2 regions of the Streptomyces sp. NPDC002125 genome follow, and region 1 is predicted to be linked to the other one. Evidence: riboswitches for the same ligand, from Rfam matches in the RefSeq annotation. Region 1 holds a riboswitch; the other holds the start of a gene.
What was found. A riboswitch is a leader RNA that binds a small molecule or an ion and turns the genes downstream of it on or off. The one in region 1 is predicted to bind cobalamin.
Positions count from the first base shown of each region.

Region 2: linked by a shared signal. The riboswitch ahead of ACWCQM_RS34890 (energy-coupling factor ABC transporter permease) and the one ahead of ACWCQM_RS02620 (ribonucleoside-diphosphate reductase subunit alpha) in region 1 are both predicted to bind cobalamin.

Region 1 covers NZ_JBSFDD010000001.1:599,793-603,963, forward strand. The annotation lists gene mctP (monocarboxylate uptake permease MctP) at 1-964, shown strand, start outside; gene ACWCQM_RS02615 (GNAT family N-acetyltransferase) at 1,085-1,585, shown strand; cobalamin riboswitch at 1,639-1,761, shown strand; gene ACWCQM_RS02620 (ribonucleoside-diphosphate reductase subunit alpha) at 1,902-4,171, shown strand, end outside.
Region 2 covers NZ_JBSFDD010000031.1:28,674-32,844, forward strand. The annotation lists gene ACWCQM_RS34875 (terpene synthase family protein) at 1-726, shown strand, start outside; gene ACWCQM_RS34880 (50S ribosomal protein bL37) at 787-864, opposite strand; gene ACWCQM_RS34885 (hypothetical protein) at 1,050-1,568, opposite strand; cobalamin riboswitch at 1,751-1,932, shown strand; gene ACWCQM_RS34890 (energy-coupling factor ABC transporter permease) at 1,963-2,673, shown strand; gene ACWCQM_RS34895 (energy-coupling factor ABC transporter substrate-binding protein) at 2,673-3,041, shown strand; gene cbiQ (cobalt ECF transporter T component CbiQ) at 3,048-3,797, shown strand; gene ACWCQM_RS34905 (energy-coupling factor ABC transporter ATP-binding protein) at 3,794-4,171, shown strand, end outside.

The DNA of each region.
Region 1 (4,171 bases):
CAACATCTTCGCCGCGGCGAACGAGAAGTTCTCGGCGGCGAACGAGGCGGCGGGCAAACCCGTGGCCGGACTCGCGCCGGGCGCCTCCGGCCAGTGGGTGTACGCCACCCTGGCACTGGGCTCGGCACTGGCCCTCTTCATGTATCCGCACTCGATCACGGCGACGCTCTCCAGCCGCAGCCGTGAGGTGATCCGGCGCAACACGACGATCCTGCCGCTGTACTCGCTGATGCTGGGTCTGCTGGCCCTGCTCGGCTTCATGGCGATCGCCGCCGGGATCAAGGTGGACAACGGACAGCTCGCGATCCCGCAGCTGTTCGAGAACATGTTCCCGGACTGGTTCGCGGGTGTGGCCTTCGCCGCGATCGGTATCGGCGCGCTGGTGCCGGCCGCGATCATGTCGATCGCCGCGGCGAACCTCTTCACCCGCAACATCTACAAGGACTTCATCAAGCCCGACGCGACCCCGGCCCAGGAGACCAAGGTCTCCAAGCTGGTCTCGCTGCTGGTGAAGGTCGGCGCGCTCGCTTTCGTCCTCACCATGGACAAGACGGTCGCGATCAACTTCCAGCTGCTGGGCGGCATCTGGATCCTCCAGACGATGCCCGCCCTGGTGGGCGGCCTGTTCACCCGGTGGTTCCACCGCTGGGCCCTGATCGCCGGCTGGGCGGTCGGCATGATCTACGGCACGGTGGCCGCGTACGGTGTCGCCAGCCCGACCCAGAAGCACTTCGGCGGGTCCTCGAAGGAGATCCCGGGCATCGGCGAGATCGGCTACATCGGTCTCACCGCGTTCGTGCTGAACGTCCTCGTCGTGGTCGTGCTGACCTTCGTCCTCAACGCGGTGAAGGCCCCGGCGGGCATCGACGAGACGTCCCCGTCCGACTACACCGCGGACGTGGGCGACCCCGGCGTCCAGGAGAAGCTCCCGCCCGCCACGGTGGGTGCCCCGGGCGGTCACTGACCCCCGCGGGCACCAGGAGGGCGACGCCGTCCCGGCAGGGTCCACCCTGCCGGGACGGCGTCGTTCGTGCCCCCGGAAACAGGGAGGCGTCCCCTCGTCCGGCTGCGGCAGACTGCGCCCATGGACCTATCGATCAGGCGGATCCGGCCCGCGCAGTACGAGGCCCTGGCCGGGATCACCGCCGAGGCGTATCTCAGGGACGGGCTCCTGGACCTCGGCGCCGACGACCCCTATCTGGAGAAGCTCCGCGCCGTCGGGCAGCGAGCGGCCGAGACCGAGGTGCTGGTCGCGGTCGACGGCGACGGCCGGCTGCTGGGCGGCGTCACCTACGTCGCGTCCGGCGGCCCGTGGGCGGACGTCGCCGCCGCGGACGAGGCCGAGTTCCGGATGCTCGCCGTATCCCCGGAGGCTCGTGGACGGGGCGCGGGCGAGGCGCTCGTACGGGCGTGCGTGGACCGGGCGAGTGCCGCCGGAGGGTGCTCCGGGATCGTCCTGTCGACGCAGCCGGCCATGCGTGGCGCCCACCGGATCTATGAGCGCCTCGGCTTCGTACGGACCCCGGAGCGGGACTGGAACCCGCTGCCCGCCCTCCGGCTGCTGACGTACCGCCTGGCTCTCTGACTCCTCCGCGACACAACATGTGGGGGCTGCCTCAGCAGGCAGCCCCCACATGTATGCTCGACCTCGCTGTCGCCGCAGGGGAATCCGGTGCGAATCCGGAACTGTCCCGCAACGGTGTGATCGGTGTGCTTCGGCGCACCCGAAGTCCGAAGACCTGTCGACAGCGCGTCCGGCTCGACCGAACCGGACGCCGAGACGTCCGGGCCCCGCGGAGGGCCGGTGGACGCCGTGCACGCCGTGCTGCCCTTTCGCGGGCTCGGTCGTGCCCCGGCTGCCCCGCTCCCGCAGGCCCAGAGCCGAGCGAGGGATAGCCCCAGTGACCATCGCGCCAGCCGATCCGGTTTCGGCCGAGGAATCCGAAGGCCTTGCGGCCGACGCCCCCGGGACCGCCCTGCTGCGGACCCTGACCGGTCTCACCGCCGATCTGCCCGACACCGACCCCGGACGGGTCGCCGCCGCCGCGCTGCGCGGCCGGAGCGCGCGGGCGGACGAGGCCGAGCTGCGCTCGCTGGCCACCGAGGCCGCCGCCGGCCTGATCTCCGAGGACCCGGCCTACTCCCGGCTCGCCGCGCGGCTCCTCACCCGCACCATCGCGGACGAGGCGGCCGGACAGGGGGCGGTCTCCTTCTCGGCCTCGGTCGCCACCGGACACCGCGAGGGCCTGATCGCGGACCGTACGGCGGAGTTCGTCGCGCTGCACGCAGACGCTCTGGACGCGCTGGTCGGGCAGGCGCTCGCCGACGGGGCCGACGACCGCTTCGGCTACTTCGGGCTGCGGACGCTGTACAGCCGCTATCTGCTGCGCCACCCGCTCACCCGCGAGGTCGTCGAGACCCCGCAGCACTTCATGCTGCGCGTCGCCGCCGGGCTCGCCGAGGACACCTCCGAGCGCGCCCTGGAGGAGGTCGCCGCGCTGTACGGCCTGATGAGCCGGCTGGACTATCTGCCCTCCTCCCCCACCCTCTTCAACTCCGGCACCCGGCACCCGCAGATGTCCTCCTGCTATCTGCTGGACTCACCGCTGGACGAGCTCGACTCCATCTACGACCGCTACCACCAGGTGGCGCGCCTCTCCAAGCACGCGGGCGGTATCGGCCTCTCCTACTCCCGTATCCGCGCGCGCGGTTCACTCATCCGGGGGACGAACGGGCACTCCAACGGCATCGTGCCGTTCCTGAAGACGCTCGACGCCTCGGTCGCGGCGGTCAACCAGGGGGGCCGGCGCAAGGGTGCCGCCGCGGTCTATCTGGAGACCTGGCACGCGGACATCGAGGAGTTCCTGGAGCTGCGCGACAACACCGGTGAGGACCAGCGGCGTACGCACAACCTCAACCTGGCGCACTGGATCCCGGACGAGTTCATGCGCCGGGTCGACGCGGACACCGAGTGGTCGCTGTTCTCCCCGGCGGACGCCCCCGAGCTGGTGGACCTGTGGGGCGACGAGTTCGACGCCGCGTACCGCGCCGCCGAGGCCAAGGGGCTGGCCCGCAAGACCATGCCGGCCCGTGAGCTCTACGGGCGCATGATGCGCACCCTCGCGCAGACCGGCCAGGGCTGGATGACGTTCAAGGACGCGTCCAACCGCACGGCGAACCAGACCGCCGAGCCGGGCAGGGTCGTCCACTCCTCGAACCTCTGCACCGAGATCCTGGAGGTCACCGACGACGGTGAGACGGCTGTCTGCAACCTGGGGTCGGTCAACCTCGGCGCGTTCGTCGCCGACGGCACCATCGACTGGGAGCGGCTGGACGCCACCGTGCGTACGGCGGTGACCTTCCTGGACCGTGTCGTGGACATCAACTTCTACCCGACCGAGCAGGCCGGGCGTTCCAACGCCCGCTGGCGGCCGGTGGGTCTCGGCGCGATGGGCCTCCAGGACGTCTTCTTCCAGCTGCGGCTGCCCTTCGACTCCCCCGAGGCCCGCGCGCTCTCCACGAAGATCTCCGAGCGCATCATGCTCGCCGCCTACGAGGCCTCCTGCGGCCTGGCCGAGAGGTCCGGCCCGCTGCCCGCCTGGTCCGAGACCCGCGCCGCCCGGGGCGTGCTGCACCCCGACCACTACGCCACCGAGCTGAACTGGCCGGAGCGCTGGGACGCCCTGCGCGCCCGGATCGCGAAGAGCGGGATGCGCAACTCGCTGCTGCTCGCCATCGCGCCGACGGCGACGATCGCCTCGATCGCCGGGGTCTACGAGTGCATCGAGCCGCAGGTCTCCAACCTCTTCAAGCGCGAGACGCTCAGCGGTGAGTTCCTCCAGGTCAACGCCTACCTGGTGGACGAGCTGAAGAAGCTCGGCGTCTGGGACGCCCGGACCCGCGAGGCACTGCGCGAGGCGAGCGGCTCCGTGCAGGGCTTCGCCTGGATCCCCGAGGACGTGCGGGCGCTGTACCGCACGGCGTGGGAGATCCCGCAGCGCGGTCTGATCGACATGGCGGCGGCCCGTACGCCGTTCCTCGACCAGAGCCAGTCGCTGAACCTGTTCCTGGAGACGCCGACGATCGGCAAGCTCTCCTCGATGTACGCGTACGCCTGGAAGCAGGGGCTGAAGACGACGTACTACCTGCGTTCGCGCCCGGCGACCCGGAT
Region 2 (4,171 bases), on a different contig from region 1:
GTCCCTTGGACCGCCGCCACCGACGACAACTACAGCGCCGCGCTGCACGAGCTGCGCATGCGGCTCGACGGACTGACGACTCCGGTGCAGACCGCCCGCTGGGCCGCCAGCTTCCGGGCGTACCTCCAGGGTCAGGTCTGGATGGCCGCCAACAGTGCCTACGGACGGATACCCACGCTCTCCGACCATCTGGCGGTCCGGCTGGACTCCTCCGGGGTCAAGATCTTCTCGACGCTCAGCGAGATCATCCACGGGTACGACCTCCCCGCGGCGGACTACGAGCGCCATGACGTACGGGCGTTCGTCGAGGTCTTCGCCGCGATCATCGGCTGGTCCAACGACCTGGTCTCCTACCACAAGGAGCGCGAACGGAGCCACGAGGGATTCGGGAACATCGTCGACCTGATCGCCCACGAGCGGAACTGCCCGCTCGACGAGGCGGTGGCCGAGGCCGCCACCATGCACACCAGCGCCATGACCCTCTACCTCCGGCTCCGCGACCAGATCCTGGCCGCCGCCGGCCCGGAGCTCCGCCGGTGGATCACGGGCTGCGACTCCTGGATCCGTGCCGACTACGACTGGTCGCTCACGACCAACCGGTACGTCAATCCGGAGAACCCCGCCGACCTGCCGTCCGGCTCCGCGGCGGCCCCGCTGCGCGCGGCGGCGGACAAGCCGCTGCCGATCGACAGCATCGCCTGGTGGTGGACCCATCTGAAGGACTGAGACTGCCGGGAGACGCTTCGGGGAGCGGCGCGCGCCGCTCCCCGGTCCGTCGGCGCGCCCTCAGGTCTGGGGACGGCTGCCGTGGTTCGCGCCGTTCTTGCGGCGGGCCTTCTTCTTACGACGTCGCTTCGAGGACATCGATCCCTCCTCATCCTGTAGTTTCTGCACACTTTCAACCGAAATGTCACTTCCGGCAACCACAGTGCCCCTTACCCGTCGGCGCGGCGGTAAACACCAGGTCCGGCCGCATCCGGGTGGCGTGCGCCACGGCGCCGGGGAGGGCCGGCGGAGCACGACGGGCCGACGGGCGTCCGGGGCCGGCGTCAGTGCCCGGCGGAGACCTTCACCAGCACGACCGCGACCCCGATCGCCGCGTCGGCCACGCCCGCCAGCACCGCCGTGAACACACCGCCTCCCAGGCGCACTCCACCCACGCAGCCCCAGAGGAAGAGCGAGACGACGCCCAGGACGGCCGCCGTCATCAGCGCGGTGGACAGATACAGGACGTCCAGGGCGGCGAGGGCGATCATCACGGACGGGCTCACCGCGCACGACAGCAGAGGGCTGCTGACGTAGAGCATGCGGCGCAACTCGTGCCCCCTGGCGAAGTGCCGGTGGACCGTGCGGTGGGCCTGCTGGTCGGCCACGAGCGCCGCGAGCCACAGCCCCAGTGCGGTCGTCAGGACCGTGGCCAGGGCGCCTGCGGCACCGGCGTTGCTCAGGGACAGGCCCACCACCACGGCGATCATCGTGATCGTCGCGTAGATGCGCTCCTTGAGCCGGCCCGCCATCACGTCGGCCGCCTTCTCCTGCGGCACTCCTGATCGCCCGTCCTCCGACATCCGGTCTCCCTCACCGCGCGTACGTCACGCGACCCCGTTCCGGCACCTTCCGGCGCCGTGGCCGCGGCCCTCAGCATGCCTGGCCGGCCACCGTGATCCCGGAACCGTCCCCGGCGGGCCGCACGGGGAGTCACGCAGGGCGCGCGCGGGTGGGCCCGCTTGTCACCGTCCCCGGCCTGGGGCTAGTGTCGCCACGCCTTGGTGAACGGGAAATCGGTGCGATACCGGTGCGGCCCTCGCCACTGTGATCGGGAAGTCCGGCTCCGGCCCTCACGGGCAGCCACTGGGTCCTCGGACCCGGGAAGGCGGAGCACGGGCGGTGTCACCCGTAAGCCAGGAGACCGGCCAAGGCACTTCAACCATCCACGAGGTGCTGGAGAGGGTCTGCTGAGCCATGCACATAGCCGAGGGTTTTCTGCCTCCGGCGCACGCGATCGCCTGGGGTGTCGCGTCCGCGCCGTTCGTCGTCCACGGAGTCCGTTCACTCACCCGTGAGGTCCGGGAGAACCCCGAGAGCACACTGCTCCTCGGGGCCGCCGGGGCCTTCACGTTCGTCCTGTCCGCGCTGAAGCTCCCTTCGGTGACGGGGAGTTGCTCGCATCCCACCGGCACCGGGCTGGGAGCGATCCTGTTCCGCCCGCCGATCATGGCGGTCCTGGGCACCATCACCCTGCTGTTCCAGGCCCTGTTGCTGGCCCACGGCGGCCTGACCACGCTCGGCGCCAACGTCTTCTCGATGGCGATCGTCGGGCCCTGGGCCGGATACGCGCTCTACCGAGTGCTGCGCAGGAGCGGCGTGCCGCTGATGGCCGCGGTGTTCTTCGGAGCGTTCGCCGCCGACCTGTCCACCTACTGCGTCACCAGCGTGCAGCTGGCGCTCGCCTTCCCGGACCCGGGCAGCGGTTTCCTGGGCGCGCTCGGCAAGTTCGGCTCCATCTTCGCGGTCACCCAGATCCCACTGGCGGTGAGCGAGGGGCTGCTCACCGTGCTGGTGATGCGGCTGCTCGTGCAGTCCAGTAAGGGCGAGCTGACGAGGCTCGGCGTGTTCCTCAGCGGGAAGCGGGCCGGCACGAAGACGGCGGAGAAGACCGGGGCGGTGGCGTGATGAACAGGAACGCGAAGATCAACGGTCTGCTGCTGCTCGTGGTGGCCGCGCTGGCCGTCCTGCCTCTGGCCCTCGGCCTCGGCGACGACGAGAAGGAGCCGTTCGCCGGCGCCGACGCCCAGGCCGAGACGGCGATCACCGAGATCGATCCCGGCTACGAACCCTGGTTCTCCCCGCTGTACGAACCGCCTTCCGGGGAGATCGAGTCGGCCCTGTTCGCCCTCCAGGCCGCGCTCGGCGCGGGCGTCCTCGCGTACTACTTCGGCCTGCGGCGCGGACGCCGCCAGGGCGAACTGCTCGCCACGGCACGGCTCGATGCCGCGGGCACCGGAAGCGGCGCCGGGCAGTCCCCGGCGCGGGGGGCCTGAGGGCGGGTGCTGCCGATCGACGCGGCGGCGCACAGCAGTCACTGGCGCCGCCGCCATCCCCTGGACAAGGCCGTGCTCGGCCTCGGTTTCACGGTGCTGGCGATCTCGCTGCCGCCCTGGCCCGGAGCCGCCCTCGTCCTCGTCACCGCGCTCGCCGTGCTGCTCGGCCCGGCGGGCGTGCCCGTGCGCCGGCTGTGGCGGGCCTACCGGGTGCCGCTGGGCTTCTGTGTCACCGGGGCCGCCACCCTCCTCGTCCAGGTCGGCGGCCCCGGGGGGCTCGTCTCCCTGGCCGACGGCGGTCCCGTACGCGCCGGGGAGCTGCTGCTGCGCACCTCGGCCGCTTCGCTCGGTGTCCTGCTGTTCGCCTTCACCACCCCGATGTCCGACCTGCTGCCCCGTCTGGTCCGGGCGGGGGTGCCCGCGCCGGTGGTGGACGTCGCCCTGGTGACGTACCGGATGAGTTTCCTGCTGCTCGACTCGATGCGCCGGATCAGGCAGGCGCAGGCCGCCCGGCTCGGGCACACCGGCCGGGCCGCTGCCTGGCGGTCCCTGGCCGGGCTCGGCGCCACCGCGTTCGTCAGGGCTTTTGACCGCGCGGCCCGGCTCCAGGCGGGGCTCGCCGGACGCGGTTACGACGGCACCTTGCGTGTCCTGGTGCCCGAGGCCCGCGTCTCCGTCAGGTTCACGGCCGTGAGCGTCACGCTGCTCGCGGCGCTCGCCGCCCTGACCTTCGTCCTTGAGAGGCCGCTGTCATGAGCGACTCCGTACTCCTCGCCCTGCGGGGCGCTTCCTTCGCCTACGAGGACGGGCCCGAGGTGCTGGGCGGCCTCGACTTCGACGTACGCGAGGGCCGTGCTCTCGCCCTGCTCGGCCGCAACGGCAGTGGCAAGACCACGCTGATGCGGCTGCTCAGCGGCGGACTGCGCCCGCGCGAGGGCCGGTTGACGGTCCAGGGGGGCCCGGCCACCTACGACCGCAAAGGGCTGACCCGGCTGCGGACGACGGTACAGCTGGTCGTGCAGGACCCGGACGACCAGCTGTTCGCCGCTTCCGTCGCGCAGGACCTGTCGTTCGGGCCGCTGAATCTGGGGCTGCCCGACACGGAGGTCCGGGGCAGGGTGGACGAGGCG